4 regions of the Nonomuraea sp. NBC_00507 genome follow, and region 1 is predicted to be linked to each of the others. Evidence: riboswitches for the same ligand, from Rfam matches in the RefSeq annotation. Region 1 holds a riboswitch; each other region holds the start of a gene.
The links. A riboswitch is a leader RNA that binds a small molecule or an ion and turns the genes downstream of it on or off. The one in region 1 is predicted to bind thiamine pyrophosphate.

Region 1 (7,375 bases):
CCGGTGAAGATGCCGCCGGCCGGGATGCCGATCTGGATGAACGGCCCGTAGTCGGAGCGGCCGTCGAAGTCGGTGCCGACGGTGGGCAGGTTGCGGGAGCCGTAGAACGCCGCGAGCTGCTTCTCGATCTCGGCCGATCCGGGCGGACCCGCCGGGGAACCCACGTTGTCGGAGTTGTCCCCGTCATACAACTTGTAGGCGTAGTTCGGGGAGGCCACCATGTCGAAGTTGAGGTAGAGCTTGATGCGGTCCCGCTCCGCCTGGGACAGCGACCCGACGTACTGGTCGGAGCCCAGCAGCCCGATCTCCTCGGCTGCCCAGAAGGCGAAACGGACCTTGTTCTTGATCGGGTAGCGCCCCATCTCCTCGGCGACCTCCAGGATCGCCGCGGTGCCCGAGCCGTTGTCGTTGATGCCGGGTCCCTCGGGCACGCTGTCGAGGTGGGCGCCGACCATGACGACGTTGCGCGGGTCGCCGAAGCGGCTCTCGGCGATCACGTTCTCGTCGGTGCCGAGCACGAGGTTGGCGTCGACCTTGAGCCGTACGGTCGCGCCGGCCGTGCTTGCGAGCTCGTTGCCCACGGCGAAGTCGGCGAACACCATAGGAATCCCGGCCCGCCACTCGCCGATGTCCAGCGCGAACGCGTCGGTACGCCCCGGCTGGCCCTCGTTGAACACGATGATGCCGGTCGCGCCGGCCGCGGCCGCGTTCTGGACCTTGTTGACGAACGCGCACGTGCCACGCTGGATGAGCGCGATGCGACCCGCCACGAACCCGGCGAAGTCGGCCGCCTCACAGCCGCTGGTCGAGCTCGGTGTGGGGGTGGGCGGCAGCGTCAGGTCCACACCCTGGACCTGCGCGGTCACGTCACCGGATGGGGAGGGCTGGAAGGAGAAGAAGTCCTCGTTGGGGACGTAGGTCTTGGCGCTGGGCGCGGTCAGGTTCAGCGTGGGCGGCGTGTTCTCGCTCCAGCTCTCGACGAAGTTGATCGGGTTCAGCGTGACCTTGTATCCGGCCTTGCGTAGCTTGTCCGCCACGTAGTCGCGGGAGGCGTCGTAGCCGCTGGTGCCGGCCGCGCGGTTGCCGCCGTTGGCGGTGGCGATGTTCTGCAGGGCCTGGAGATGCTTGTGCACGTTCGTGCCCTTGACCTGCTTGACGAGCAGGCTGGCGAACGCGTCGTCCAGCCCGCCGGCGTTGGCGGGAGCCGCCAGGGCGAGCGGCAAGGCGAGGGCGGTGATGAGTGCGATGACGATTCTGCGCATGCGGGGTGCTCCCTGTGGACAGAAAGGCGAGTAATGTCCCCCCGAGCTTCGCCCGAACGCGAGATTATCCCGGCTTCGCACCGCCGGGAATGCCTACCAATAAACCAAAATCAGGGACTATTACTCCGCATCCCGGCGACGGAGCTCGGCGCGGCGCTTGCCCTCGTGCATCGCCTGCACCCGGGCGATCGGGATCGTGTGCCCCTCCTCGATCAGATCGGCGGGCAGCCGCTGCGGCGCAGGCATGGCCTCCGCCCACGGGTCGGCGTCCTTGAGCAGCCCGGCCGCGGTGTGCACGGTGAAGTCGCCCGGCGCCACCCGGTCGAGGTCCGACCAGGGCACCGGGAAGGACACCGGCACGCCGGGACGCACCCGCGGGCTGTAGGCGGCCACGACGGTGGCGCCGCCCGCCCTGGTGGAGTCGATGAACACCTTGCCCGCGCGATCCTCGCGGATGAACGCCGTCGTGGCCAGCGCCGGATCCACCCGCTCGGCACGGGCCCCCAGTGCGCGGGTGGCCGCGGCCAGGTCGTCCACGGCGGTCCCCGGCACTACGGGCACGAACACGTGCACGCCCTTGGCCCCGCTGGTCTTCACCGCGCCCGCCAGCCCGCAGTCCTCCAGCGCCTGGCGGACCAGGAACGCGGCCCGCACGGCCAGCTGGAAGGACTCGCTGCCCTCGGGCGGGTCGAGGTCGAGCACCATGTGCGTGGGCTGGTCGCCGGCGAACAGCGACGGGTGATACTCGACCGCCCGCTGGTTGGCGAACCACACCAGCGTCCGGCGGTCGTCGCACACGGCATACGTCACCTGCCGGCGCGACGCCTCTGCCCAGACGGAGAACCGCTTCACCCATGCGGGGGCGTATTTGGGCAGGTTCTTCTGCATGAAGGGCTCCTGCCCCGGGCGCACCCGGATGACGGAGAGCGCGCGGTCGCGCAGGACCGGGATGATCCGGTCGGCAACTGCGTCGAGGTAGTCGACCAGGTCACGCTTGGTCGCGCCCGCCCCGTCGAACAGCGGCTGGTCGAGGTTGCTCAGGGCCACCCCGTCACGCGTCTCATCGCTGCTCACCCGCCTCACCATATCGGGGAAGAATGGGCCAGACCATGACCCGTTACCTGTATCTCGCGCGCCATGGCGAAGCCACACCGAACGGCCACGCCCTGACCGACGATGGCCGCCGCCAGGCCGCGCTGCTCGGCTCGCGCCTGCGGGAGGTCCCCTTCGCCGCCATCCACCACGGCCCGCTCCCCCGGACGACACAGACCGCCCGGCTGATCGGCGAGCACCTTCCCGGCGTCCCCCTGCGCGCCTGCGAGGCTGCCGGCGACTACATCCCGTACGTGCCGCGCGAGGAGGAGCTCGCCCCGGAGTACGCCGACCGCCTCCTCGGCTTCCTGGCCCAGTTCCCCGCGGACGAACGCGAGCGCGGCCCGGCCCTCGCCGCCGAGGCCGTGCGTGCGTTCACGGGTCCGGTGACGGAGGGAACCCGGCACGAGCTGGTGGTCACGCACAACTTCCTCATCGGCTGGCTCGTCCGCGCCGCGCTCGACGCACCGGAATGGCGCTGGCTCGGCATCAACCAGTGCAATGCCGCCCTGACCGTCATCAGGTACGCACCCGATCGCCCGTCCTCGGTGCTCGTCTTCAACGACATGCGCCACCTGCCCGCCGAGCTCCGCTGGACCGGCTTCCCGCCCGAGCTGCGCGAGTGACCCCTTGTTACAGTGGGCCCGTTGACGCGGGGTGCCCGGACGTCCGGGCTGAGATCACACCCGTCGAACCTGATCTAGTTCGCACTAGCGGAGGGACGTCATGTTCTGCGATGACATGTGGCTGCGCACGGCCGAGTTGATGAAGGCCATCCACGACCACCCCTTCAACGTCGCACTCGGCGACGGCACGCTCGACCGCGACCGGTTCGCGTTCTACATCGTGCAGGACGGCCGCTATCTGGAGGCGTTCTCCAAGGCGCTGGCCACGGCGTCGGCGCGGGCCACCGACCCGGCGGACGCGGCGTTCTTCGCCCAGAGCGCGCACACCGCGCTGGCGGCCGAGCGCCTGCTGCACGCCGGCTACGTCCAGGAGCTGGACGCCGACGCGGCCGGCATCGCCACGTCGCCGACCTGCCTGGCGTACGCGTCGTTCCTGCAGGCCACGGCGCTCGCCGCGCCGTACCCTGTGCTGGCCGCGGCGGTGCTGCCGTGCTTCTGGATCTACCAGGACGTCGGCACGGCGCTGCTGGGGCGCACCGGTGAGGTGCCGGACCATCCCTACCGGAAGTGGATCGACACCTATTCGGACCCGGGGTTCGCGGCCTCCGTCGAGCAGGCCAAGACCATCGCCGACCGGCTGGCCGCCACCACGGACCAGGCGACCAGACAGGCCATGACCGAGGCCTATTGCACGGCGGCGGCGTACGAGTGGATGTTCTGGGACAGCGCCTGGCGGCGCGAGACCTGGCCGACGGCGGAGTGGCTCGCCCGCTGACCGCTACGGCAAGCGCGCTGTCAGCGCCGCCGTGCCCGCCCCGGTGAGGCCCGGCAGCGCGGCCGTACGCCCGCTCAGCAGCAGGAGCAGCGCCTGGATGGGTCCCTCCACCACCTCGCCGGCCCCGACCGCCCAGTCCACGTCGGTGGCCACGAGCCGGAGCCCGCGCAGCCGCCGCTGCGGGTAGAAGGGGAAGCCGCGCTCCCAGACGTGGGTGGCGCAGGTTCGCGCCGGACCGAGCGGCATGGCGCGCTCGATGCCGAGCGGCACCGTGATGTCCTGGCCGTGGACGAGCGCGTCGAACAGCGGGTCGAGCGGCTTGGTCGAGGGCGCCCGGCGGCGCGAGCCGGCCGACTCGCGCACCTGCGCGACGATCTCGCCGATCGGCAGCCTGGCGTGCCGCACCGCCGAGTCGTGGACCATGCGGTCGAAGTTGCCGCGCGCCCTGACGAACTCGACCAGCGCCGACGCGAGCTTTATCCGAGTGGCGAGCGCCAGGTGGGCGGCCACGTCGCGCACCTGCCACCCAGCACACAGCGACGGCCGCTCCCAGTCCTGCTCCGGCAGCGAGTCGAGCAGGTCGGCCAGGCCGCGCCGCTCGATCTCGAGGGCAGCCCAGATCTCTTCCTGGTTCATCGCACACCCCAATTGCTAAGGTGGCCTTAATATAAGGCACCCTTAGCAGTTTGGAGAAGACCCGTGGCCGCCACTCATCCGCCGCACGTCGTGGCCCTGCTGTACGAGGCGTACCTGCGCCTGCAGAACATCGTGCAGGAGGCCGGCCACGCGTACGACGCGAACATCCGGCCCGCGCACTCGGCGGTGTTCTTCCACATGGAGCACCAGGGCATCCGCTTGAGCAGGCTCGCCGAGAAGGCCCAGATGACCCCTCAGGCCATGGGGGCGCTGGTGGACGACCTGGAGCGGCTGGGCTACCTGCGCCGGATGCCCGACCCGGCCGACCGCCGCGCCAAGCTGATCGTCTTCACCGAGCGGGGCGACCACGCGCTGAAGATCGGCTACGCCGCCATCGACGAGGTGGAGCGCCGGGTGGCGGTGTTGCTCGGCGAGGACGGCCTCGCCGAGCTGCACGCCACGCTGAGCCGCATCATCCAGGAGTTTTAGCCATCAGCTCGCGTTCCTCGCGGGTGGGGATGAGCCCGGACGGCGCCAGGAGCTTCGACTCCTCGAACGGCGCCTCCGTCGTCGGCAGCGGCTCCCGCGTCCTGATCGCCTTCACCCACACGCGGGCCGCGTCCAGGATCACGATGATGATCATGACGGCGAACAACGCGGCCAGGATGCCGTCCACGGTGGAGTTGATCACGATCTGCTGCATCGCGCCCATGGACTTGGCGGGCGCGAGCACCTGTCCCTGGTCGAGCGCCGCCTGATAGCGGTCCCGCTGGGCGAAGAAGCCGAGCCCGGGGTCGGGCGAGAACACCTTCTGGTAGCTGGCCGTCAGCGTCACGGCGACGTCCCAGGCCAGCGGCACCGCCGTCACCCAGGCCCATTTGAGCCGCCCGCTCTTGATCAGCAGGGTCGTGGCCACGGTGAGCGCGACCGCCGCGAGCAACTGGTTGGCGATGCCGAAGAGCGGGAACAGCTGGTTGATACCGCCGAGCGGGTCGTTGACGCCCTGGTAGAGGAAGTAACCCCAGGCCGCCACGACCACCGCGCTGGAGGCCACCAGCCCCGGCCACCAGCTCACCCGCGCCATCGGCTTCCACAGGTTGCCGATCGTGTCCTGCAGCATGAACCGCCCCACCCGGGTGCCGGCGTCCACGGTGGTGAGGATGAACAGCGCCTCGAACATGATCGCGAAGTGGTACCAGAACGCCTGCAGCGCCGCTCCCCCGAGGAACCCGGAGAAGATCTGCGAGATGCCCACGGCCAGCGTGGGCGCGCCGCCCGTCCGGGCGATCAGCGTCTCCTCCTGTACGGCCGCCGCCGCGGCCTGCAGTTCCTCGGGCGTGATCACGAAGCCCATGTTCGTGACCGCCTGGGCGGCGGTCTCCACGGTGGCCCCGACGACGCCGGCCGGGGAGTTCATGGCGAAGTAGAGCCCGGGGGTCAGCACACAGGCCGCGGTGATCGCCATGATGGCGACGAACGACTCCATGAGCATGGAGCCGTACCCGATCATCCGGACCTGGGTCTCCTTCTGGATCATCTTGGGCGTCGTGCCGGAGGAGATCAGCGAGTGGAACCCCGACAACGCCCCACAGGCGATGATGATGAACACGAACGGGAACAACGAACCCGCGAAGACCGGCCCCTTGCCGTTGAAGGCGAAGTCGGTGAACGCGGTGGTCTGCATCGGCGGCATCGTGATGGCGATGCCGATCGCGATCAGCACGATCGTGCCGATCTTCATGAACGTGGACAGGTAGTCACGTGGCGCCAGCAACATCCACACCGGCAGCACGGCGGCGACGAAGCCGTACGCGATCAGCCACAAGGCCAGCGCCGACGGGCTCAGCGTGAAGAACGGCGCCCAGCTGGACTCCTGCACCCAGCCGCCCGCCACGATCGACAGCAGCAGCAGCCCGACCCCGATCACCGTGGTCTCGACGACCCGGCCGGGCCGGATCACCCGCAGGTAGAAGCCCATGAACAGGGCGATGGGGATGGTCATCGCGATGGAGAAGACGCCCCACGGCGACTGCGCGAGCGCGTTGACCACGACCAGCGCCAGCACGGCCAGAAGGATGATCATGATGGCGAAGACCGCGACGAGCGCCGCCGCCCCGCCGACGGGACCGATCTCCTCGCGGGCCATCTGGCCGAGGCTGCGGCCGTTGCGGCGCATGGAGAAGAACAGGATCACCATGTCCTGCACGGCCCCGGCGAAGATCACACCCGCGATGATCCAGATGGTCCCGGGCAGATAACCCATCTGAGCGGCCAGCACGGGCCCGACCAGCGGCCCCGCCCCGGCGATGGCGGCGAAGTGGTGCCCGAACAGGATCCGCCGGTCCGTCGGCTGGTAGTCGATGCCGTTGTCGAGCCGCTCGGCCGGAGTGGCCCTGCGGTCGTCGGCCCGCAGCACCTTGCGGACGATGAAGCGGGCGTAGAACCGGTAGGCGATGGCGTACGAGCCGAGCGCGGCGCAGAGCAGCCACACCGCGTTGACGTTCTCGCCTCTGGACAGGGCGAGCACCGCCCACCCAGTGGCGCCCACGACGGCGACCACCGTCCAGATGATGATCGAGCGCAACTTCACCGGTTACCTCCCGTGCTGAGAGCCATATAGAGGGCGCCCGAGGCAGCTACGCAGCCCGGCGTCCGGCGGCAGATCGGTGGTGAAGCGCCGCCAGTGCCAGAGCGGACGGCAGTCGATCGTGACCGGAAGCTCGGCCAGATGCACCCAGGCGGTCGGATGGGCGTACACCAGATCGGTTTCGAGGCTGCGCGCCCGCTTGGGCAGCCGGGAGCGGCGCAACGGCCTGACGGAGAATTCGCCGGCGTCCGCGCAGCACAGGCCGGTCACGTGCCAGTCGAAGAACACCACTTCGTCGTCGTGCAGCGCTTCACGAGCGGCCAGCGTGAGCGTGATACGGGACATCTGTGGCTCCTGAGTATCAGGCAGCTCAGAATTTTAACGTCGGCCTTACCCG
Region 2 (7,375 bases), 3.5 Mb from region 1:
TCCACGATGTCGACCGTGCGGTCGCGGGTGGAGCCGCCGGCGCCGTAGGTCACCGACACGAACGTCGGCCGCAGCGACTCCAGCTCCCTGATCGCGCGCCACAGCTGCCGCTCGCCCTCGTCGGTCTTCGGCGGGAAGAACTCGAAGGAGAACGTGCGGCCACCGGAAGCGAGCATGTCGCGGACGGTGGGGACACGATCGGGCCGGATAGAGGGTCGACCAAGCGCCATGGCCCAAGGTTACAGGTAGCCGCCCGGAAGCACCGATCGCCGTGCGCTGAACCTGATCCGGGATCGGCGCGCGTACGCCCGGCCATTAGTCTCAAGGCATGACCACTGACGCCGCGCGCATGCCCATCCTGCGCACGCACGTGGAACGCGCCCTGGGCGAGTTCGTCGAACGGCAGCTGCCCGCTCCCGGCGACCCCGATCTGGAGCCGCTGCGCACGGCCGCCGACGAACTGCTGGCCGGGGGCAAGCGGCTGCGTCCCGCGTTCTGCTACTGGGGCTGGCGCGGCGCGGGCGGCACGGACGTGCCCGAGATCTTCACCGCGGCCGCCTCGCTGGAGTTGCTGCAGGCCAGCGCCCTGGTGCACGACGACGTGATGGACAAGAGCGACCTGCGCAGGGGCATGCCGGCCGCGCATCGCCGGTTCCAGGCGCTGCACGAGAAGGCCGGCTGGCACGGCTCGGCGGAGCAGTTCGGCGAGGGCGCGGCGATCCTGCTGGGCAACCTGCTGCTGATCTGGTCGGGCGAGATGTGGCGCACCAGCGGCCTGCCGCGCGCGTCGCTGGAGGCGGCCCAGCCCGTGCACGACCACATGCGTACCGAGCTGATGTGCGGGCAATATCTGGACCTGCTGGAGCAGGCGCACGGGGAGAACACGTTCGACTCGGCCCTGCGTGTGGCGCTGTTCAAGAGCGGCAAGTATTCGGTGGAGCAGCCGCTCAGGCTCGGCCTGGTGCTCGCCACGCAGAAGCTCGAGCCGTGGATGGACGACCTGTGCACCGGATACGGCACGCGGGTGGGGATCGCGTTCCAGCTGCGCGACGACATCCTGGGGGTGTTCGGCGACCCGGCGCAGACCGGCAAGCCGGCGGGGGACGACTTGCGTGAGGGCAAGCGGACGATGCTCGTGGCCCGCACGCTGGCGGCCGCCTCCCCCGGCGACGCGGCCACGGTCCGGCGCCTGCTCGGGGATCCGGGGCTGGATGCGGGCGGGGTGGCCACGCTGCGGCGGATCATCGAGGACACCGGGGCGTTGCAGGAGTGCGAGGACCTGATCGGCGACTACCTGGGCCAGGCTCTGACCGCGCTCGACCAGGCCCCGGTCACCGCCGAGGCCCGCGCGGCGCTGACCGGGCTCGCCATCGCCGCCACCTCCCGCAAAACCTGACCGTCCGCAACCGCACACCGCTCCGCAACCGCAACCGCACACCGCGGAGCCGCCGACAGCGGCGTTCCTCCACCGTGCTGAGCCGCCGCACGACGGGCCGGTGTGCAGCCGTCAGGCGGCGGACGCCGCCTATAGGCGCTAGCCGTCAGGCGGCGGCTGCCGCCGACAAGCGCTTGGCGAATTCCGCCGCCGCCGCGCCCGGATCGTCCGCGTCGGTGATCGCCCGTACCACCACCACCCGGCGAACCCCGAACGACATGACCTCGTCCAGGTTGGCGAGGTCGATGCCGCCGATCCCGAACCACGGCCGCGCCGTCCCCAGCGACGCCGCGTGCCGCAGCAGCGGCGGCCCCGGAGCCGGGCGGCCGGGCTTGGTCGGCGTCGGCCAGATGGGCCCGCAGCAGAAGTAGTCGACGCCCTCCTCCACCGCCGCGGCGGAAGCCTCGGCGGCGGAGTGGGTGGACCGTCCGATGACGATGTCGTCGCCGAGTATCTCTCGCGCGACCGTCACGGGAAGATCGTCCTGCCCCAGGTGGAGCACGTCGGACCGGGCGGCGTAAGCGATGTCCGCCCGGTCGTTGACGGCCAGAAGTTTGCCGTGCCGGTCGCAGGCGTCGCGGAAGACTTCGAGGAGGGCGAGTTCGTCGCGTGCCTCCAGGCCCTTCTCCCGCAGCTGGATGATGTCCACGCCGCCGGCCAGCACCGAGTCGAGGAACTCCGCGAGGTCGCCGCGGTCGCGGCGGCCGTCGGTGCAGAGATAGAGGCGAGCCTCAGAAAGCGAGGGCTTGGGCACGCCGCTTGACCTCGGTATGACGGCCGGCCTTGATCGCCTCGATGGGCGACCCTGGCAGCGACTCGTCTGGGGTGAAAAGCCAGCGCAGCGACTCGACATCGTCGTAGCCGGCGTCCTGCAACACGGTCAGTGTGCCGGGCAGGCCCTTCATCACGTCCTTGCCGTCGAGGAACACCGCGGGCACCTGTGGCCCGCCGCTCCCTCGGCGCACGCCTAGGAGCTTGTGGTCCTTGAGGAGTTGCTTGGCCCGCCCGATGGGAAGCTCAAGGCGCTGGGCCACTTCAGGGAGTGTCAGCCACTCGTTCACGAGCTGGTCGGTCTCCCGGTCGATCTGTGCAACAGAAAGCGTCACGAAACCACAACTACCACATGCCGTGCTTGCTCAAACAACACAATCTCGTAGAGGCACTTCTGGATCTACCAGGCGTTCCGCGTCGAGACGGTGTCCCGCGCCGATGATTCTGCGTCCCTGGACGAGATCTCGCGGCCGATCCACGGCGAGCACCGCGGCCAGAGCGCCGTCGCCGTCGAGCCAGACGGCCGACCACTTGCCCTCCGGGTCGCCGCGGTAGATGAGCCGCTCCCCCGCCGGGTGATGCCCGGCGTATTGGACCATGTGCCCGAACTGCTCCGACCAGAAGTACGGCACCGGGTCGTACACCTCGTCCTCGCCCAGCAGCGTCGCGGCGGCGACCTCGGGGGCGTTGAGCGCGGTGTCCCAGTGCTCGATCCTGAGCCTGGTGTGGAAGCGGCGCGACCACCAGGCGGCGCAGTCCCCGACGGCGACCGTGTTCGGCAGGGAGGCCCGCAGGTGCTCGTCGACGACGACGCCGTTGTGCAGGTCGATGTCGGCGTCGGCCAGCCATTCGACGGCGGGCCGCACGCCGATGCCGGTCACGACCACGTGGGCCTCGACGAACTCGCCGTCCACCAGCCGCACGCCGCCCTCGTCCACGGACCGGACCATGGTGTTCAGGCGCAGGTCGATGCCCTCGTACCAGCGCTGGGTGCGGGCCCCGATCTCCGTGCCGACGGCGGTGGCGAGCGGGGTGGCCGCCGCCTCGATCACCGTGACCGCGCAGCCGGCGCGGCGGGCGGCGGTGGCCACCTCGGCGCCGATCCAGCCGGCGCCGATGATCGCGACCCTGGCCCCGGGCACCAGCATGGCCCTGAGCTCGTGGGCGTCGTCGAGAGTGCGCAGCACGTGCTGAGGACCGTCGCCGGGCAGCATGATCGGCTCGGATCCGGTGGCGATGACCAGCCCGTCGTAGCCGATCTCACCCTCGGTCGTCTCCACGACGCCCGCGCGCAGCGCCTTGGCGCCCACACCCGGGCGGAAGGCGACGTCGAGTGCGTCCAGGTCGGTGTCGACGAAGCTGGTATCGGCCTCGCCGAGCAGCACGCTCTTCGACAGCGGCGGGCGGTCGTAAGGGCGATGCCGCTCCTGCCCGATCAGGGTGATCCTGCCGCCGAACCCGCGCCCGCGCAGCGTCTCCACCGTGCGGACGCCTGCCAGGCCCGCTCCTACCACCACGACATGGTCCACGTTCAAGACCCTAACGGGGGGCGTGCTTCGGCGGCGCACCGAGGCCGTAGGCTGGGGACGTAAGACGCGCGGGAGTCCGGCCGTTACCGGGCTGAGAGGAAGGCTGCAGCGGGCCTTCGACCGCAAGACACCTGATCCGGATCATGCCGGCGAAGGGAGCGCATGTGGATGTGATCGTAGGCGGCGGCATCGTCGGACTGTCCATCGCGTGGCGGCTGGCCCGGTCGGGGCGGCCGGTCACGGTGGTGGATCCGGCCCCGGCCTCGGGGGCCTCCCACGCGGCGGCGGGGATGCTGGCCCCGGTCAGCGAGGTGACCTACACGGAGACGCCGCTGCTGCGACTGGGGATGGCGTCGCTGCGCCGCTGGCCCTCCTTCGCCGCCGAACTGGCCGAGGACGCGGGCTGGGCCGAGCGCCCGGCGGCATCCGACGGCGAAACGCCGGTTGCGGATGCGGGAGGCCGGGGTGCCCGCGCAGGCGCTTCCGACGGGCCCGCGGCCGGGCCGTCCGGCGGGCCCGGGGTCGGGCCGTCCGGCGGGCCCGGGGTCGGGCCGTCCGGCGGGCCCGGGGTCGGGCCGTCCGGCGGGCTGGAGATCGGCGAAGGGCCACGGCGCGGGCTGGACCTGCGGGCGGACGGGACGCTCGATGTGGCGTTCGGGGCCGACGATCTGGCGGCGCTGGACGAGCTGGCGGCCTACATGGACAAGCTCGGGCTGCCGGTCGAGCGGCTGACCGGTCGCGAATGCCGGCGCCTGGAGCCCATGCTGGCCCCGTCGGTGCGCGGCGGGCTGCTCGCTCCCGAGGACGCCTGGGTGGACCCGCGGCGGGTGACGGCGGCCCTGCTCGTGGCTCTGGACCGGCTGGGCGTGCCGCTGGTGCGGGCACGCGCCGCGGGTCTCCTGCGGGACGCGGACGGCAAGGTCGTCGGGGTACGCCTGGAGCCGTCACGAGAGCCGTCCGAGATCAGGGCGGAGCGAGTCGTCCTGGCGGCCGGGGCCTGGAGTGCCGAGCTGGCGGACGTGCCGGTGCGGCCGGTCAAGGGGCAGATCATGCGGTTGCGTTCCCCGCAGCCGCTGCTCAGCCGGTGCGTACGCGGCACCGTGCACGGCTCCTACGTCTACCTGGTCCCCCGTGGCGATGGCGAGCTGGTGGTCGGCGCCACCCAGGAGGAGCTGGGGTTCGACACCAGGGTGACCGCGGGGGGACTCTACGAGCTGCTGCGGGACGCCAGGGAGCTGGTGCCGGGCGTGAGCGAGCTGGAGGTCGCCGACGTGGTGGCCGGGCTGCGGCCGGGCACGCCGGACAACCTGCCGATCATCGGCCCGAGCGGGACACCGGGGCTCACCCTGGCCACCGGGCATTACCGGGGCGGCGTGCTGCTCGCCCCGCTCACGGCTGCCCTCGTGCTGGCCGACTCGGGCAGCTCAGGCAGCTCGGGCGGCTCGGGAGACGTGGGCGGCTTGGGCGGCTTGGGCGGCTTGGGCGGCTTGGGCGGCGATGAGGGTGAGCTGGCGGCGTTGTGCTCGCCGGGGAGGTTTCGGGAAATCTCATGATTGTGATGATCAACGGGGCCGCGCACGAGGTCGCCGACGGCATGACCGTGGCGCAGGCCGTACGAACGTTGACTACGGCCACCACCGGGGTGGCCGTGGCTGTGAACGACGAGGTGGTCACGCGGAGCGCTTGGGAGACGACGGCGCTCAGCGACCGGGACCGCATGGAGGTTCTGACGGCGGTGCAAGGTGGATGATCTGATCATCGCCGGGGAGAAGTTCTCCTCCCGGCTCATCATGGGGACCGGCGGCGCGCCCTCCCTCGAGGTGCTGGATCAGGCGCTGGCCGCGTCCGGCACCGAGCTGACCACGGTCGCCATGCGGCGCCTCGACCCGGCCGCCCGCGGCTCTGTGCTGGACGTCCTGCGCAAACGGGACATCAAGGTGCTCCCGAACACGGCCGGCTGCTTCACGGCGGGCGAGGCCGTGCTGACGGCGCGGCTGGCCAGAGAGGCGCTCGGCACGAACTGGGTCAAGCTCGAGGTCATCGCCGACGAGCGGACGCTGCTGCCCGACCCGATCGAGACGTTCGACGCCGCCGAGCGGCTGGTGGCGGACGGATTCGTGGTCCTGCCGTACATCGGCGACGACCCGGCGCTGGCGCGGCGGCTGGAGCAGGCCGGCTGCGCGGCCGTGATGCCCCTGGGAGCGCCGATCGGCTCGGGACTGGGCATCCGCAACCCGCACAACATCGAGCTGATCGTGGAGGCCGCCTCGGTGCCGGTAATCCTCGACGCCGGCATCGGCACGGCCAGCGACTCCGCGCTGGCGATGGAGCTGGGCTGTGACGCCGTCCTGCTCGCCACGGCGGTCACCCGGGCGCAGCGGCCCGATCTCATGGCCGCGGCCATGAAGTCGGCGGTGGTGGCGGGGCGGCTGGCGCGGCAGGCGGGCCGCATCCCGCGCCGCCGCTACGCCGAGGCGTCCTCCCCCATGCCCCCCTGACACGCCCAACGCCCAACGCCCAACGCCCAACGCCCAACCCAGGCGACACCGCCCACGCCGGGCTCGGCCGACGGCCCGCTTCCGCCGTCCGTCCCCGCCGGGGCGTGAACGGCGGTGGGGTGGTGGCGCGGGTGAGCCTGTGTCCGGTTCGGGAAGCTTGGGCACGTTCCATCGGGCACGGCTCCGCATCAGTTTCGGGCGGTCGGGCCCTGCGAGTTGCAAAACGCCCGTAAACTCAGCGGGGTGGACACGACGACTGCGGACCCCCTGGTCGGGCGGCTCCTCGATGGGCGTTATCGCATCGAAAGCCGGATCGCCCGGGGCGGTATGGCGACCGTCTACCTCGCGCTGGACGTCCGGCTCGACCGGACGGTGGCGTTGAAGGTCATGCACAGCTCGCTCGCCGAGGACCCTGCGTTCGTCAGGAGGTTCATCGGCGAGGCGAAGTCGGTGGCGAGTCTTTCCCACCCCAACGTGGTGCACGTCTTCGACCAGGGCACCGACAACGACGTCGTCTATCTGTCGATGGAATACGTGCCCGGCCGGACGCTGCGTGACATCCTGCGCGAGCGCGGCCGGCTGCCGGCCCGCGAGGCGCTGGAGATCATGATTCCGGTGCTCGCCGCCCTCGGCGCGGCCCACCAGGCCGGGTTGGTGCACCGTGACGTGAAGCCGGAAAACGTCCTGCTGACCGACGACGGCCGGGTCAAGGTCGTCGACTTCGGCCTGGCCAGGGCCATCGAGGCGACGAACCAGACCCGTACCGGCGTGATGATCGGCACGATCGGTTACATGGCGCCCGAGCAGGTCACGACCGGCGCCGCCGACGTGCGCAGCGACGTCTACGCCGCGGGCATCATGCTGTTCGAGCTGGTGACGGGGCAGCAGCCGTACGACGGCGAGACGCCTATGTCCGTGGCCTACCGGCACGTCCACGACACCGTGCCGGCGCCGTCGTCGGTGGTCCCCGAGGTGCCGCCGCTGCTCGACACGCTCGTGGCGCACGCGACGGCACGCGAGCCGGGGGACCGCCCCGCCGATGCGACGGCCATGCTCGTCGCGGCCGTGGACGCGCACCGGATGTTGCCCAGGACGACCACTCCGCCGCTGTCGCATTCCCAGCCTCATGGGTCGTTCCGCCA
Region 3 (7,375 bases), 1.1 Mb from region 1:
GCAACGTGCTTTCCATCCTGATCGGCAGGGCGCATCAGCTCCTAGGAATCTCCCCCAGACTGGGCCGGGCCCTGGTGGTGTTCGGGATACTCGGCTTGGTCTCGCTGATGGCCTTCGGAACCATCCTCGTCTCGGATGCCGGCGTCCTCATCGGCCTCTTCGAACGCGGAATCATCTATCCGTACCTGATCGGCTTCATCATCGCGGGAGCAGCACTACGGAGGCGCCGTGCGTAGGAAGCCAGCGTGGCTCTGCGCTTGGTCGACGAGGCGCGTGCGCGGGTGGTAGGGCTCTTCCGTACGCTGGCGGCAACATTCCCGTTCGAAGGGTTGAATCGTGCGTAGCTCGATTTTCGGCAATCTCGACGGCCAGCCGCTGCCCGGTGGGTTCGCGCTGGAGAACAAGAAGATGTTGCGGGTCCAGTTGCCTCATGAGGTGCTCGCCAAACAAGGCTCGATGGTCGCCTTTCAGGGGCAGATGGACTTCGATTACGAGGGCGCAGGAGGGCTCGGCAAGCTGTTCAAGAAGGCCGTCACCGGTGAGGGCGCCTCGCTCATGCGGGTCCGTGGTGAGGGCCTGCTCTACCTGGCCGACAATGCCGACGACATTCACCTGTTCTACCTGGAGAACGAAGGGCTGACCGTCAACGGGCGGAATCTGCTGGCGTTTCAGCCGCAGCTCACTTGGGACATTCAGCGGGTGCAAGGGGCTGGGGTGGCTGCGGGTGGGCTGTTCAACACGACGGTCACGGGGACGGGGTGGGTGGCGGTGACCACGCACGGCACGCCGGTGCTCCTCGATGTCGCCCGCATGCCGACGTTCGCGGACGGGCAGTCGGCGGTCTGCTGGAGCACGGGGCTTCAGGTCGGGGTCAACCGGACGATGAAGGTGGGGGCGTTGATCGGGCGGGGGAGCGGGGAGGCCATGCAGCTGGCGTTCAGGGGGCAGGGCTTCGTGCTGGTGCAGGCCAGTGAAGGTGCCCCCATAGTGACAGGCCAGTGAAGGCGCCCCCATCGTGACGACGTCATGACGAGCTGCTAGGCGCAGGTCGGCGCGGGGGCGGTGTTGGCGCCGTTCCAGGAGGCGAGGAAGCCGAATGTGGCCGTGGCGCCGGGTGCCAGCGAGCCGTTCCAGCTCACGTTACGCACCGTCACGTCCGCGCCGCTCGCGCTCAGCGTGCCGTTCCAGATCTGGCTGATCTGCTGCCCGTTGGCGAACGCCCACCGGACCGTCCATCCGTTCATCGGCGCGGTGCCGGTGTTCTTGACGGTGACCTCGCCCTGGAAGCCGCCCTGCCACTGGCCGACGTTCTTGTACGCGGCCGTGCATCCGCCAGTGCCGGTGGGGGTGACGGTGGGGGTTACGGTCGGGGTTACGGTGGGCGACGGGGTTACGCCGGACAGGGCGTTCACCAGGGCCGGGTACCACTTGTCGGAGATCTTCTGGTCGCCCGCCGCGTTCGGGTGCACTCCGTCGTACGTGTCCGTGCTGGTGCTGAACCCCGTCCACTGGTCCACCACCGTGATCGGCGACTGCTGGGTGGAGGTGGTGGCGGCCCAGCCGGGGATGGCGTCGTTCAGGTTCACGGCGCGCTGGGCGCATTCGGCGCACGTGGACGGGTTCATCGGGATGATCTTGGCGACGAGGATCTTCATGGCGGGGTTGCTCGCCCGCATCTGGTTCACCAGCGTGGTGTACGCGCTGAGGATCGTCGCGGGCGGGATGTTGCTCCACACGTCGTTGGTGCCGAAATGCATCATGACGATGTCGGGCCGGGTCGCGGCGAGCCAGCCGGGCAGTTGGTTCTGGTTGGCGACGTTCGTGGCCAGGTAGCCGCCGTGTCCCTCGTTGTCGCCGTCGTACGGGACCGAGCAGCCCTGCGCCGGGAGGGTGCCGACGAAGTCGACGTCCGTGTAGCCGGTGCTCTGGAGCTTGTTCCAGAGCAGGGCCCGCCAGCAGCCGGGGGAGCCGGTGATCGAGTCGCCCAGGGGCATGACCCTGATGGCGGCGGCGCTGGCCGGGGTGGTCGTCAAGAACAGCACTGCGCCGGCCGTCGCGAGCAACGCCGCCAGTAACGCCCAGGTCTTCCGCATCGTCCGCGCTCCCGTCGTCGCCTGGCGTTGATCGTAAGAGCGCGGCTCGGAGACGGGAAGGCGGCTGCCTGGGCAGAGGGACGCGACCTGCGGCGATGCGCGATCCGGGATGTAACTTTCAAGTCAGGGGCGGACGATGGCGAGCGGGCACGACGCGTGGTGGAGCAGGGCGTGGCTGATCGAACCCATGATCATCCCAGTCAGCTGACCGTGCCCGCGCGTCCCCACTACCAGCAGGTCGGCCCGCGCAGCCGCTTCCTTGAGCACCTCGATGGGGTGCCCGTGGACGACCTCGGCCACCACCTCCACCCCTGGATGCCGCGACCGGCCGTCGGCGGTCAGCTTCTGCAGCGCCCGGAGGGCGTTCTGCTCGCCGTTGGGGTCGGCCGGTTCGAAGCCGCTCGGGTGCGGCCAGGCCCACGCCTGTACGGCACGCACCCGCGCACCGTGCAACTCGGCCTCGGTGAGGGCGAAGTCGAGTGCGCACAGCCCGCCGGGCGAGCCGTCCACCCCGGCCACGATTTCCCTGCGCGGCGGCCGGGGCAGCTCACGGATGAGGACCACGTTCGTACGGGCGTGCGCGGCCACTCCGTGCGCGACGGACCCGACCAGCAGCCCGCGGATGCCGCCGATGCCGCGGCTGCCCACGACCAGCAGCTCGGCGCCTTCGGAGGCGTGGATCAACGCAGTGCGGGGATCGCCGGGCAGCAGCTCGGTGGTCACCTCCACCTCCGGGTGCTCGCGACGGACCCGGTCCTCGGCCGCCGCGAGCACTGTGGTGGCGCCCTCGCGCATCCATCGCCTGACCTCGGCGTAGTGGCTGCTGGGCGTGTCCTCGTACACCCACTTGGCCACGGCGTGGGCCACGACGAGCCGCGTGCGTCGAAGGGCGGCCTCGGCAGTAGCCCACGCGGCGGCTTCCAGCCCGGTGCGTGAGCCGTCCACCCCAACGATGATCACGACGACCGCCTTTCAGGTAAACGCGAAGCACTCCACCTCTGCCCGGCGGAACGGCAGCCCTTTGTCCGTGGAGTCCTTGGTGCACTGGCGCTCGGCTCTGCTGAGCTTCAGCGTGCCGCAGACGGACACGCCGGAGTACGTGCGGCAGTCGAGCGTGGGGTCGGCCTCTCCGATCCGGTACATGGCCTTGACGTCCGTGCGGCACTGGGTCCGCGCCCGCGCCGTGTTGGCGTAGCGGCATTGGGCCATCAAGGTGTCGAACTGCTCCTGGCTGACTTCGTGCTTGTCCATGCCGTCCCCAGCGGCGGTGGTCCCTCCCAACGCGGCCACCACCACGAGTCCTGCGACAGCGGCTATCTTCATCATGGTTTCCCCTGATGGGGACGTACCGCCCAGGGCGCTCGTCAAACCTCGCGCCGGCGCGCCAGCACGCTGAGCCAGGTGCGGTGGGTGGTGCTCAGACCGTGTTCCAGGACCTCGAACCCGGTCGATTCCAGCATCGCCAGCAGCGTGTCGGGGTCGCGGTGCACGAACCACCGGGAGACCTCGGTGTCGTAGGGGATCGGCTCCCATTCCTGCCGGTCGCCGGCTGAAGTGCTCATTCCGAGCACGCCGCCCGGCCGCAGCGCCGCCGACCAGGCGCGCAACGTCGGCTCGGTCTCGTCGGCGGGCACGTGGAGCAGCGCCGCACAGCACCACAGACCCGCCAGTGAGCCGGGGGCGAGCGGCGGCCTGCGCAGGTCACCGAGCACCGCGGGCACCCTCTGGGCGGCGGCCAGCCTGGCCATCTCGGTCGAGCGGTCGACCCCGACCACCGGCAGCCCCTGCTCCAGGAACCAGGCCGCGTCATGCCCAGGACCACACCCCAGGTCGGCCACCGGCCCCCGCGCCACCTCGGCGAACCGCTGACGGAAGGCCAGGAAGCCGCCGCTGCGGGTCCGGCTGCGCTCGGCGAAAACCGGGGCGATGCGGTCGTAGGTCGCCGTTGTGCGGGGGGTCGGATCCTCCATGACCCGGATCATGCCAGGTTTGGCGCGGCATCGGGGATGGGTACGATCATCGCCGTCCAACGCGGGAGCCCGGTACGGACCGGGCTGAGAGGACGGCTGACAGCCGCCGACCGCCAGAACCTGCTCCGGATAATGCCGGCGAAGGGAGTTTGCGCGATGCATGACGCGCGTTTTACCAAGGTTTACACCGGTGACCTCCATGTGCCGATGCGTCAGGTGCGTCTGTCGAACGGATCGACGGTGACGCTGTACGACACGTCAGGCCCGCACACCGACCCCGCCATCGAGACCGACGTCAGGCGCGGGCTGCCGCGCCTGCGCGAGCAGTGGGTACGCGACCGCCGCGCCGCCGGCCAGCCCGTCACCCAGGTCGGCTGCGCCAGGAAGGGGCTGATCACCAGGGAGATGGAGTTCGTGGCCGTCCGTGAGGGCCTCGACGCCGAGTTCGTCCGCCAGGAGGTCGCGGCCGGCCGGGCCATCATCCCCGCCAACGTCAACCACTCCGAGTCCGAGCCGATGATCATCGGCCGCCACTTCCTCGTGAAGATCAACGCCAACATCGGCAACTCGGCCGTGACGTCCTCCATCGAGGAGGAGGTCGAGAAGATGACCTGGGCCACGCGGTGGGGCGCGGACACGATCATGGACTTGTCCACCGGCCCGGACATCCACGAGACCCGTGAGTGGATCATCCGCAACTCGCCGGTCCCGGTCGGCACCGTGCCCATCTACCAGGCGTTGGAGAAGGTCAAGGGCCGTCCTGAGGACCTGTCGTGGGAGATCTACCGGGACACGCTCGTCGAGCAGTGCGAGCAGGGTGTGGACTACGTGACCGTGCACGCGGGGGTGCGGCTGGCGTACGTGCCGCTCACCGCCGGCCGCAAGACCGGCATCGTCTCGCGCGGCGGCTCGATCATGGCCGCCTGGTGCCTGGCGCACCACCGTGAGAGCTTCCTGTACGAGCACTTCGCCGACATGTGCGAGATCCTCGCTCGTTACGACGTGTCGTTCTCACTCGGGGACGGGCTGCGGCCCGGCTCGATCGCGGACGCCAACGACGAGGCCCAGTTCGCCGAGCTGCGCACGCTCGGCGAGCTGACCAGGGTCGCACGTGAGCACGACGTCCAGGTCATGATCGAGGGCCCGGGACACGTGCCCATGCACAAGATCAAGGAGAACGTCGACCTGCAGCGCGAGCTCTGCGACGACGCCCCCTTCTACACCCTCGGGCCGCTGATCACCGACATCGCCCCGGGCTACGACCACATCACCTCCGGCATCGGCGCCGCCATGATCGGCTGGTACGGCACCGCCATGCTTTGCTACGTCACCCCCAAGGAGCACCTCGGCCTGCCGGACAAGGACGACGTCAAGACCGGCGTGATCACCTACAAGATCGCCGCCCATGCGGCGGACCTGGCCAAGGGGCATCCGCGGGCGCAGGAGTGGGACGACGCGCTGTCGGACGCGCGGTTCGAGTTCCGCTGGGAGGACCAGTTCGACCTGTCGCTCGACCCCGGCACCGCCCGCGCCTTCCACGACGAGACCCTGCCTGCCGCGCCGGCCAAGACCGCGCACTTCTGCTCGATGTGCGGGCCGAAGTTCTGCTCCATGCGGATCAGCCACGACATCCGCCAGGCGGGCTACGCGGAGAAGGCGGAGGAGTTCCGGCAGCGCGGGGGCACCGTCTACGTCGATCAGCCCGGCAGCCTGCCGGGCCAGGTCGTCAGCCGAGGCTGAGCAGGCCCGCGTCCACGACCCGGCGGCCGAAGGGGCGGGCGAGTTCGGCCAGGCGCTCGCAGCCGTCCTCGCCCAGCGCCCCGTACGCGGCCATGGCCAGGGTGTCCGTACGGTCCTCGAGGTGGCGGCGCAGCGCCTGGCCCGCTGCGCTCAGCGCGCCCCCTTCCAGGAGCCCGCGGGCGTGGAGGCCGGCTTCCGCGGCCGTCCATGCCTCCTCCGGCCAGGCACGGCTGATCTTGAGGAAAGCGACGGGGACCTCGCCGCCGGCGGCATGGAGGACCAGGGCTTCCAGGCCGGTGAGGCCTTCGGCGAGGAGGGTGGCCACATGGCCGTCGCCGCGGAACTCGCGGAGCAGGGTCTGGGCGTGCCAGAGCTGCTGGAGCGGGTCGTCCGGCCAGGGGAGCGCGGCGTGGGCGGCGAAGAGCGGTCGGCCCTGGGGATGGTCGCAGGCTGCCGTGGCGGCGCGGCGGGCCAGGTCGAGGGTCTCGGCCAGGTGAGGAAGCTCGTGGATGCCCGCCCGGCGCAGGGCTTCGTCGGCGGCTTCGAGGCGGGCCTCGAGCATCTGCTCCGGCGTCACCACGTCCCAGGCGGCGGGGAGGGAGCGGCGTACGAGGTCGGGGCAGAAGTTGTAGAAGGTGGCGATGACCAGGTCGGCGGAGGCCCGGCCGAAGGCAGCGCCACGCGAGGCGAAATATCCGGACATGCCGGTGAGGCCGAGGTTGGCGTAGCGGGCGGCGGCCTCGGGAACGAAGTAGATCATGCCGTGCAAGGGCTCCAGGCGGCGCCAGGCGCGGCGGGCCGCGGCCGTGTCGCCCGTCATGACGTCGTCAGGGAGTCGATGAAGCGCGACATCCCGGCCAGCCATCGGTCGGGATCCTCCGCCTTGCGGCGCGCGAACTCCGCCACCTCCGGGTGCGGGAATATGTGGAAGCGCTCGGCCGCCAGGCCCTCGACGACGGTGGTGGCCACGTCGGCCGGGTCGAGGATCGTGCCCGACGCGCCCACCGCGCGGGCGGTCAGGTGGTCCTCCTCCTGGCCGCGCTCGTACATGTTCGTCCGCACCCCTTGCGGGCACAACACGCTGACCTTGATGCCCTGGGAGCTGTAGTGCATGGCGACCCACTCGGCGAACGCGATCGCCGCCGCCTTCGTGACCGCGTACGGGGCGTCTCCGGGGCAGCCGATCAGGCCGGCCGCGGAGCAGGTGTTCAGGAGGTAGCCGCCGCCGCGGGCGATCATGGAGGGGACGGCGGCGCGGGCGGCGTACACGTGGGCCAGGACGTTGATCGCGTACAGGTCGCTCCACTCCTGGTCGGGGGCGTCCAGGCCGTGGCCGCCGATGATGCCGGCGTTGGAGCAGAACAGGTCGACGGGGCCGAACGGGGTGTCCACCAGGGCGGCGACGTCTGCCTCCGATGCCACGTCCACCCGGGCGGGCACCGCGCGCTCGCCGATCTCCTTGGCCACCGCGCTCGCGCCCGCCTCGTCGAGGTCGGCGACCACCACCCCCGCCGCGCCTTCCGCGGCGAACCGCAGGGCCAGCGCCCGGCCGATCCCGCCCGCCGCACCCGT
Region 4 (7,375 bases), 830 kb from region 1:
GCAGCATGGCCGCGTACGTCCAGTCCAGACCGACGCCGAGGAACAACGCGTACGCCAGCAGGCCCGACAGCAGGCCGCCCAGCACGACCTTCGCGTTGCCGTACCGGTTGACCAGCCACGGGGTGAGCGTGGGGGCCAGCACCACGTCGGTGGCGGCCGCCAGCAGGGCCAGGCCCGTCTGGATGGTGGACCAGCCGCGCAACTCCTGCAGGTAGAGCGTGATCAGGAACTGGAAGCCGAAGAACGAGGCCGTGAGCAGGGCGGCCATCAGGTTGGCCCGCACCAGGGAGCCTGACCTGAGGATGCCGAGTCGCACCAGCGGGCCGTCGGAGCGGCGCTCGACGGCGGCGAACGCCGCGAGCAGGGCCAGGCCGCCGGCGAAGGCCGCGACGGTCAGCGGCCAGCCGTCGGCTGGCTGCTCCAGGCGTACGACGCCGTAGACCAACAGCATCATCGCACCCGTGATGGTGGCGGCGCCCGCCAGGTCGAACCCCGTGGCCGGAGGGCGTTCGGCGGCGGGCTCCTTGATCAGGGGGATCGCGATGGCCAGGATCACCGCCGACATCAGCACCGGCGCGAAGAAGACCCAGCGCCAGCCGAAGGCCGTGAGCAGGCCGCCGATCACCAGGCCGAGCGCGAAGCCGCCTGCGGCTGTCCCCGCGTAGATGAGCAGGGCACGGTTGCGCAGCCGGCCCTCGGGAAACGTCGTGGTGATCAGGGAGAGGCCGGCCGGGGTCATGAAGGCGGCGGCCACACCCGTGACGAAGCGGGCGATCAGCAGCACCCAGCCCTCGTCCGCGAAGCCCCCGAGGCCGGAGAACACCAGGAACACTCCGAGCCAGAGCAGGAACATGCGGCGGCGGCCCAGCAGGTCGGCCGCGCGGCCGCCGAGCAGCATGAAACCGCCGTAGCCGAGCACGTACGCGCTCACGACCCCGCTCAGCATGCCCGTGGACAACCCCAGGTCGGCCCGGATGGACGGGAGGGCGACGTTCAGCATGGCCACGTCGATGCCCTCGAGGAAGATGGCGCCGCACAAGACGGCGAGGACGCCCCAGGAACGGGCAGGCATGACAAACCCCCGGTTATGAATAGGCAGTCGGTTCTCTCTTGTAACCGTCCACATCTTGGGCCAGCATGAAATGTCATGGAAGACGGCACTTTCAGATCACTCAGTTACTGCGACAGCACCGTGGACGACGACGACGACTACGACGTGCGGCAGTGGGACACCCGCGAGGACTGCGAGGTCCGCCAGATACTCGACCGCATCGCGGACAAGTGGTCGCTGCTCGTCATCGCGTTGCTCGACTGCCAGAGCCTGCGCTTCTCCCAGCTGCGCCGCGAGATCGACGGCGTCAGCCAGCGCATGCTCAGCGTGACCCTGCGTCACCTCGAGCGTGACGGGCTGGTGTCCCGTAAGGTCCACCCGGTGGTGCCGCCCAGGGTGGACTATGCGCTGACGCCGCTCGGGCGGACCCTGCACCAGACGATCAAATCCCTGGTCACGTGGACTGAGGAGCATCAGGCGGAGATCGCGTCGGCGCGTGCGGAGTACGACGCGAGGCAAGAGATGATGGAGGCATGACCGTTCCTGAGATCGAGGCCAGTGCCCTTCCCGATGACGCCTACCTGCTTGACGTGCGTGAGCAGGAGGAGTGGGTGGCCGGCCACGCCCCTGACGCCGCGCACATCCCCATGACCCAGATCCAGCAGCGGGTCGACGAGGTGCCGGCAGACCGGACGGTCTACGTCGTCTGCCGGGTGGGCGGACGGTCGCTGCAGGTCGCGGCCTGGCTCAACCAGCTCGGGCGGGAGGCGGTCAACGTCGGCGGCGGCATGCAGTCGTGGGAGGCCGCGCGCCGCCCGATGGTGAGCGAGACCGGACAGCAACCTTTCGTGGCCTAACGCGCAGTTCGCCCTTTATGGCATCATGAGGGCGCTAACTTCAGATTGTCGCGGGAGCTCGGGGTGCCGGGCTGAGAGGGCAGCTATTCATCCGCTGCCGACCGCCTGAACCTGTCCGGGTAATGCCGGCGTAGGGAGTGTGCGATGACGCATGTCGCCGACGAAGTTCCGCTGACCCTCCAGGGAACGCCCCCGAAAACGCTCGGCGTCCTCGATCAAGGCGCGCTCTGGGCGAACCTCGGCGTCAGTCTCCTGGGCTTCTCGGGCGCCCTCTACCTGCTCGACCCCCTCGGCAACGCACCGCTCAGCCTGATCGCCGCGCTCACCGCCACCGTGGTGGGCAGCCTGATCGGCACGTCTATGGTGGGCCTGGCCGCCATCCCCGGCACCCAGACGGGGCAACCCTCGATGGTGCTGCTCCGCGGGCTCTTCGGGGCCAAGGCGTCCTACGTGCCCACGGTGCTGAACATCGTCCAGATGCTCGGCTGGGGCGCGTTCGAGCTCTGGGTGATCGCCAAGGCTGCCAGCGCGATCTTCAGCGGCGTCCCGTACCAGGTGTGGGTGATCGCGGCCGGGGTGCTGACCACGGCGCTCACGATCTGGCCGCTCGGGGCGGTCCGCCTGATTCGGCGGTACGTCACCATCGGCGTGATCGTGTCCATGATCTGGTTCACCTGGTACCTCGTGTCCGAGGCGCCGGCGCACACAGGCGGCGGCTGGACCGCCTTCCCCGCGGCCGTGGACTACGTGATCGCGCTCTCGGTGTCCTGGGTGCCCATGGCCGCCGACTTCGCCAGGCACTCCAGGTCCAGCAAGGCCGCGTTCACCGGCGTGGTGGGCGGCTACACGCTGGCCCAGGTCGCCTGCCTGGGGCTGGGCGTGTACGCGGTGGCCATCGCGGGCGCGGACGCGGTGCTCGCGGACGGCACGGCGGTGTTCGGACCATTCGTGGCCGCGCCGCTGGGCGCGTTGTTTTTCGCGATCCTGGTGCTGCGTGAGACCGACCAGTCTTTCGCCAACGTCTACTCCACCACCGTGTCGCTGCAGAACCTGATGCCGCGCGTGGACCGCAGGGTGTTCTCCACCAGCATCGGCGTGCTCACCATCGCGATCGCGCTGGTCGTGGACGTCACCTCGTACGGTGCCTTCCTCGGCGTGATCGGCGCGGTGTTCGTGCCGATGTTCGCGGTGCTCGCCGTCGACTACTTCGTGCTGGGTGGCGCGGACCGCTGGAACACCGACGAGAACGCGCCCTCGCGCTGGACGATGCTGGTGCCGTGGGCGCTCGGTTTCGTCGCCTACTGGCTGACGACCTCGACTCCCACTGTGCCGGCGTGGGACGGCTTCTGGGCGTCGGCCCGTGAGGTGATCGGCTTCACCCGGCAGCCCTGGATGAACGGCGCGCTCGGCGGGGCCTTGGTGGCCGCGCTGGTGGCGCTGGTCATCGGCCTGCTGCTGCGGCGCGCTGCTCGACGTTGAGCAGGTGCTGCTTGGCGGCCGGGCCGCCCGCGTAGTCGCCGAGGGCGCCGTCCTCGCGCACCACCCGGTGACACGGCACGATCACGCAGACGGGGTTGGAGGCCAGCGCGTTGCCGATGGCCCGCAACGCGCGCGGCCGGCCGATGCTCGCGCCGATCTCCTCCAGCGTCGTGGTCGTGCCGTACGGCACCGCCATGGTCTTCTGCAGCACCGTGCGCGCGAAGGAAGTGGCCAGCGCCAGGTCCACGGGCGTGGCGAAGGCACGCAGGCGGCCGGAGAAGTAGGCGTCCAGCTCCCTGCGCACCGGGTCGAGCCGGCGCGGGTCCGGGCCGATGAACCTGCCCACATGCTTGGTGACCAGCTCGAAGACGGCGTTTTCCGGCTCGAAGGAACACGCGGCGATGCCTTTGCCGGTCACCGCCAGCACCATACGGCCCAGCGCGCCGTCGTAGGTGCCGAAGGCGATGTCCGGCGGCGTCTCGCCCCGATAGGTGGTGGAGGTCACACGTAGCAGGGCATCCAGATCGCCGCTCGTCATGCCTCCACCCTTCCCCGCGACTGAGAAATCGCCGTGACCGCAGCGTATCGGACGGATCGCCCGACGCACCCAGCTCGCCACGGGCACTATGGAGGTGTGGGGGACCAATGGGCCGGTAGTGACGATGAGATCGCTCGCGCGGTGCTCGCCAGCTCACCCAACGCCGTCGTGGCGCTCGACAGGGACCAGAGTGTGCTGGTCTGGAACGAGGCCGCCGAGCGGCTCTTCGGGTGGACGGCCGAGGAGATGCTCGGGCGCAGGGCGCCGATCGTGCCCGCGGAGCTGACCGCCGAGCTCAACGCCGTGCTCGAACGCGTGCGCACCGGGGGCCAGGTGTCGCTCCGCACCAAACGCCTGCACAGCGACGGCAGCGTGCTGGACCTGCGGGTCGACATCAGCGCGTTGCGACTGGGCAGCGCCGTGGCCGGCTACGTGTGTGTGCACCACCTGGCCAGGACCGACGAGGTCGCCAAGAACCGGATGGCGCGCCGGGCCAGGCTCGTGCGCAAGCTGACCGACGTGGTCGGCGACATCAACTCCGAGCTGGAGCTGCCGGCCGTGCTGGACCGGATCTCGGCCAGCCTCACTGAGCTGACCGGGGCGGACGCGGGCGGGTTCGTGCTGATCGAGGGGGAGCGGCTGCGGCTGGTCAGCACGTACCAGCTGCCGGAGTCGATCAGGGGGACCACCTCCGACCTGCGGACGAGCCTGGTGGACCGGCTCTTAAGAACCGGCAAGACCGTCCTGCTGCAGTCGAACGAGCTCGACGACCTGGTGTGGGCGAAGCTGAACGGGCTGCACACGATCGCGCTGGGCCTGGCCGCCGTCGGCGGGCGGCCGTACGGCGCGCTCTACGCGCTGTTCGCCCGGCGCACGCCGGGGCATCTCGAACTGGAGCTGCTGGAGCTCCTGGCCGGGCACGCCGGCATCGCCGTCGGCAACGCGGTCGCCTACCAGGAGGCGGTCCGGCAGCGGGCGCACGAGCAGGCGGTGTTCGACGCCAGCGCCGACGGGATCGCCGTGCTGGATCAGGCCGGGCGCGTGGTGCGGTGGAACCCGGCCGCCGCCGAGATCACCGCCTTCCCCGCCGACGCCGTCATCGGCGGGCCGCCGCCGTTCCCGCTGCCCGAGGCGGGGGAGAAGCTCACGTTCCAGATGGAGAGCGGGCGCTGGCTGGACGTGGTGAGCGCGCGGGTCGAGGAGACCGGCGAGGTCGTCGTCGACTTCCGCGACGTGACCACGGCCAAGGAACTCGAGGAGGCCAAAGACCTGTTCCTGGCCACGACCAGCCACGAACTGCGCACACCGATCACGATCGTGCGGGGGTTCGCGAGCACGCTGGACTCGCGCTGGGACAAGATGAGCGACCCCGAGCGCCGCTCGGCCGTGCACACGATCGCCGAGCGGGCCAGGTCCCTGGGGCAGCTCATGGACCACCTGCTGCTCGGCGCACGGGCGGGCGCGGACGAGCTGAAGGTACGGATCGAGACGTTCGACCTGGCCGAGCGCATCCACGCGGCCACCCTGGGCCTGCCGGCGTTGTCGGACAAGCACCGGGTGGAGGTCGTGCTCCCCGACAAGCTGCCTGACGTGCTCGGCGACGCGCTGGCCACGGACATCGTCCTCGGGCAGCTGCTGGAGAACGCGTTCAAGTACTCGCCGAAGGGCGGGCTGATCAGCGTCGAGGCCTGGCTGGAGGACCAGAACGTCGTCGTGGTGGTCGACGACGAGGGCGTCGGCATCGCCCCGCCGGACCGCGAGCGGATCTTCGAGAGGTTCGTCCAGGTGGACAGTGGCGACCGGAGAAGGTTTGGTGGAGTGGGGCTGGGTCTCTACATCGTCCGCAGCCTCGCCCGAGCACAGGGAGGCGACGTGAGCGCTCATCCGCGACCCGGAGGTGGCACCAGGATGCGGCTCGTCCTGCGGTGCCCGTCCCCTATCGGATCCGACACACCGATGCGGTAACGAGGTGGTCACGGTTCCGCTGACCTATCGTCCAATGTGTACAAGCTGTGATCGAGATGCGGTTTCTGGGATCGAGTAACGGGGCATTTCGGTCGTACCGGGGAGTGTTCCCGCGGGGGGCACAGGGAACGGGGAGGTGGGTGTGTCAAGCGTGGTGCTACTGCCGTACGCGCCGTCCAGCGTTGCCGTCGCCCGCCAGCGTCTGAGCACTGACCTGCAGGAAAGCGGGGTCTTTTCCACGGCGATCGACGATGCCGTGCTCGTGGTGAGCGAGTTGCTGAGCAACGCGCTGCGGCACGCGCATCCGCTGCCGTCGGGCATGGTGAGGGTGGCCTGGCTGCGTAGCGACGATCACATCGAGGTTGCGGTCAGCGACGGGGGCGCGGCGACCGAGCCGCGGGCCGGCCGCCCGACCCTGTCCTCGCTAGGGGGCCGGGGGCTCGGCATCGTGGAATACGTGGCTGAGAGCTGGGGAGTGCGTCACGACGGGGACACCACGACGGTGTGGGCCATCCTGCCCGCCCCCAAGGGATCGATGAACGGGCAGGTCGCAGCACTCAAAGAGGCCGGCTAGCCAGCACGGCCCGCTCTCCGGTCGCCCATGCCGTGGACACCAGCAAGTAGAGCCCGGCCGCCAGCGGGAGCACGAGCGCGGCCAGCACGGAGCCGTACGGCAGCAGCCGCATGATCCTCCGCATCACCTCAGGCTGTTCCTCGGAAACCTTGATCTGCCGTGCGGACAGCCACGCCACCGCTGTGACCAGTGCAATGACCAGAACGAAGACCAAAACCGGTGCACTGACCAGACCGTAATTGGCGACCAGTCCGGCCACTTGGTGCCCCAGAGGCGCCCCGAACAGGTCGTGACCGGCCAGCGCGGTCGGATGCGTGGCCACCCGGTACATCAGCCATATGAACGGCAGCTGCGCCAGCATCGGCAGGAACCCGGCGAACGGCGAGCTGCCTTCCTTGGCGTAGAGCGCGCGTGTCTCCTTGGCCAGCCGCTCCGGATTCCGCCCGAAGCGTTTCTGCAGTTCGCGAAGCTTGGGCGCGAGCCGCTCGCGGATCTTCACCGTACGGGCCTGGCGGACATTGAGCGGCAGCAGCAGGAGCCGCACGGTCACCGTGAACAAAACGATCGCGAGCGCGGCATTGCCCCCGGACATGCCGATGATGAACGTGACAAGAGAATCGATCATGAGCCCTTCCATCAACAGGAGGTGAGAGAGGGCTCACGTGCCGGCGAGCCCCGCTGACGAGTGGTAGCGGGGCATGCCTAAGGGGCTCGTGGACGCGGGCGACCGGCCGCGTCGGGGTCGCGCTGGCGCTGGAACGCAATACGGCGCGCGTAACTCAGCGGAAAGCTCGGCGGCTCCCCGCTGAGGACGGGCAGCAACGTGGCCGCCCACGTGGCCAGCAGCAGGATCGCCACCATGGTGATCCCGACCAGCCACGGATCAAGCAGGAAAAGCGTCAATGTGACCG

Region 2: linked by a shared signal. The riboswitch ahead of thiO (glycine oxidase ThiO) and the one ahead of OHA25_RS01890 (TenA family protein) in region 1 are both predicted to bind thiamine pyrophosphate.
Region 3: linked by a shared signal. The riboswitch ahead of thiC (phosphomethylpyrimidine synthase ThiC) and the one ahead of OHA25_RS01890 (TenA family protein) in region 1 are both predicted to bind thiamine pyrophosphate.
Region 4: linked by a shared signal. The riboswitch ahead of OHA25_RS06215 (purine-cytosine permease family protein) and the one ahead of OHA25_RS01890 (TenA family protein) in region 1 are both predicted to bind thiamine pyrophosphate.

Annotation. Positions count from the first base shown of each region.
Region 1 is NZ_CP107853.1:364,549-371,923, forward strand. It holds gene OHA25_RS01875 (M20/M25/M40 family metallo-hydrolase) at 1-1,262, opposite strand, end outside; gene OHA25_RS01880 (DNA polymerase domain-containing protein) at 1,383-2,336, opposite strand; gene OHA25_RS01885 (histidine phosphatase family protein) at 2,372-2,980, shown strand; TPP riboswitch at 2,998-3,093, shown strand; gene OHA25_RS01890 (TenA family protein) at 3,081-3,755, shown strand; gene OHA25_RS01895 (maleylpyruvate isomerase family mycothiol-dependent enzyme) at 3,759-4,391, opposite strand; gene OHA25_RS01900 (MarR family winged helix-turn-helix transcriptional regulator) at 4,455-4,880, shown strand; gene OHA25_RS01905 (carbon starvation CstA family protein) at 4,864-6,981, opposite strand; gene OHA25_RS01910 (hypothetical protein) at 6,985-7,323, opposite strand.
Region 2 is NZ_CP107853.1:9,606,143-9,613,517, forward strand. It holds gene metF (methylenetetrahydrofolate reductase [NAD(P)H]) at 1-176, opposite strand, end outside; gene OHA25_RS46280 (polyprenyl synthetase family protein) at 329-1,396, shown strand; gene thiE (thiamine phosphate synthase) at 1,542-2,189, opposite strand; gene OHA25_RS46290 (Rv2175c family DNA-binding protein) at 2,167-2,541, opposite strand; gene OHA25_RS46295 (NAD(P)/FAD-dependent oxidoreductase) at 2,572-3,735, opposite strand; TPP riboswitch at 3,794-3,910, shown strand; gene thiO (glycine oxidase ThiO) at 3,900-5,288, shown strand; gene thiS (sulfur carrier protein ThiS) at 5,294-5,485, shown strand; gene OHA25_RS46310 (thiazole synthase) at 5,478-6,233, shown strand; gene pknB (Stk1 family PASTA domain-containing Ser/Thr kinase) at 6,477-7,375, shown strand, end outside.
Region 3 is NZ_CP107853.1:11,950,376-11,957,750, reverse strand. It holds gene OHA25_RS56880 (DUF998 domain-containing protein) at 1-236, shown strand, start outside; gene OHA25_RS56875 (AIM24 family protein) at 337-1,002, shown strand; gene OHA25_RS56870 (cellulose binding domain-containing protein) at 1,038-2,093, opposite strand; gene OHA25_RS56865 (universal stress protein) at 2,217-3,053, opposite strand; gene OHA25_RS56860 (hypothetical protein) at 3,066-3,419, opposite strand; gene OHA25_RS56855 (class I SAM-dependent methyltransferase) at 3,458-4,063, opposite strand; TPP riboswitch at 4,115-4,227, shown strand; gene thiC (phosphomethylpyrimidine synthase ThiC) at 4,220-5,803, shown strand; gene OHA25_RS56845 (SCO6745 family protein) at 5,790-6,623, opposite strand; gene OHA25_RS56840 (SDR family oxidoreductase) at 6,620-7,375, opposite strand, start outside.
Region 4 is NZ_CP107853.1:1,191,668-1,199,042, reverse strand. It holds gene OHA25_RS06230 (MFS transporter) at 1-1,072, opposite strand, end outside; gene OHA25_RS06225 (winged helix-turn-helix transcriptional regulator) at 1,148-1,588, shown strand; gene OHA25_RS06220 (rhodanese-like domain-containing protein) at 1,585-1,908, shown strand; TPP riboswitch at 1,949-2,062, shown strand; gene OHA25_RS06215 (purine-cytosine permease family protein) at 2,053-3,387, shown strand; gene OHA25_RS06210 (methylated-DNA--[protein]-cysteine S-methyltransferase) at 3,350-3,925, opposite strand; gene OHA25_RS06205 (sensor histidine kinase) at 4,022-5,890, shown strand; gene OHA25_RS06200 (ATP-binding protein) at 6,033-6,464, shown strand; gene OHA25_RS06195 (YidC/Oxa1 family membrane protein insertase) at 6,448-7,089, opposite strand; gene OHA25_RS06190 (DUF6412 domain-containing protein) at 7,167-7,367, opposite strand; gene OHA25_RS06185 (hypothetical protein) at 7,364-7,375, opposite strand, start outside.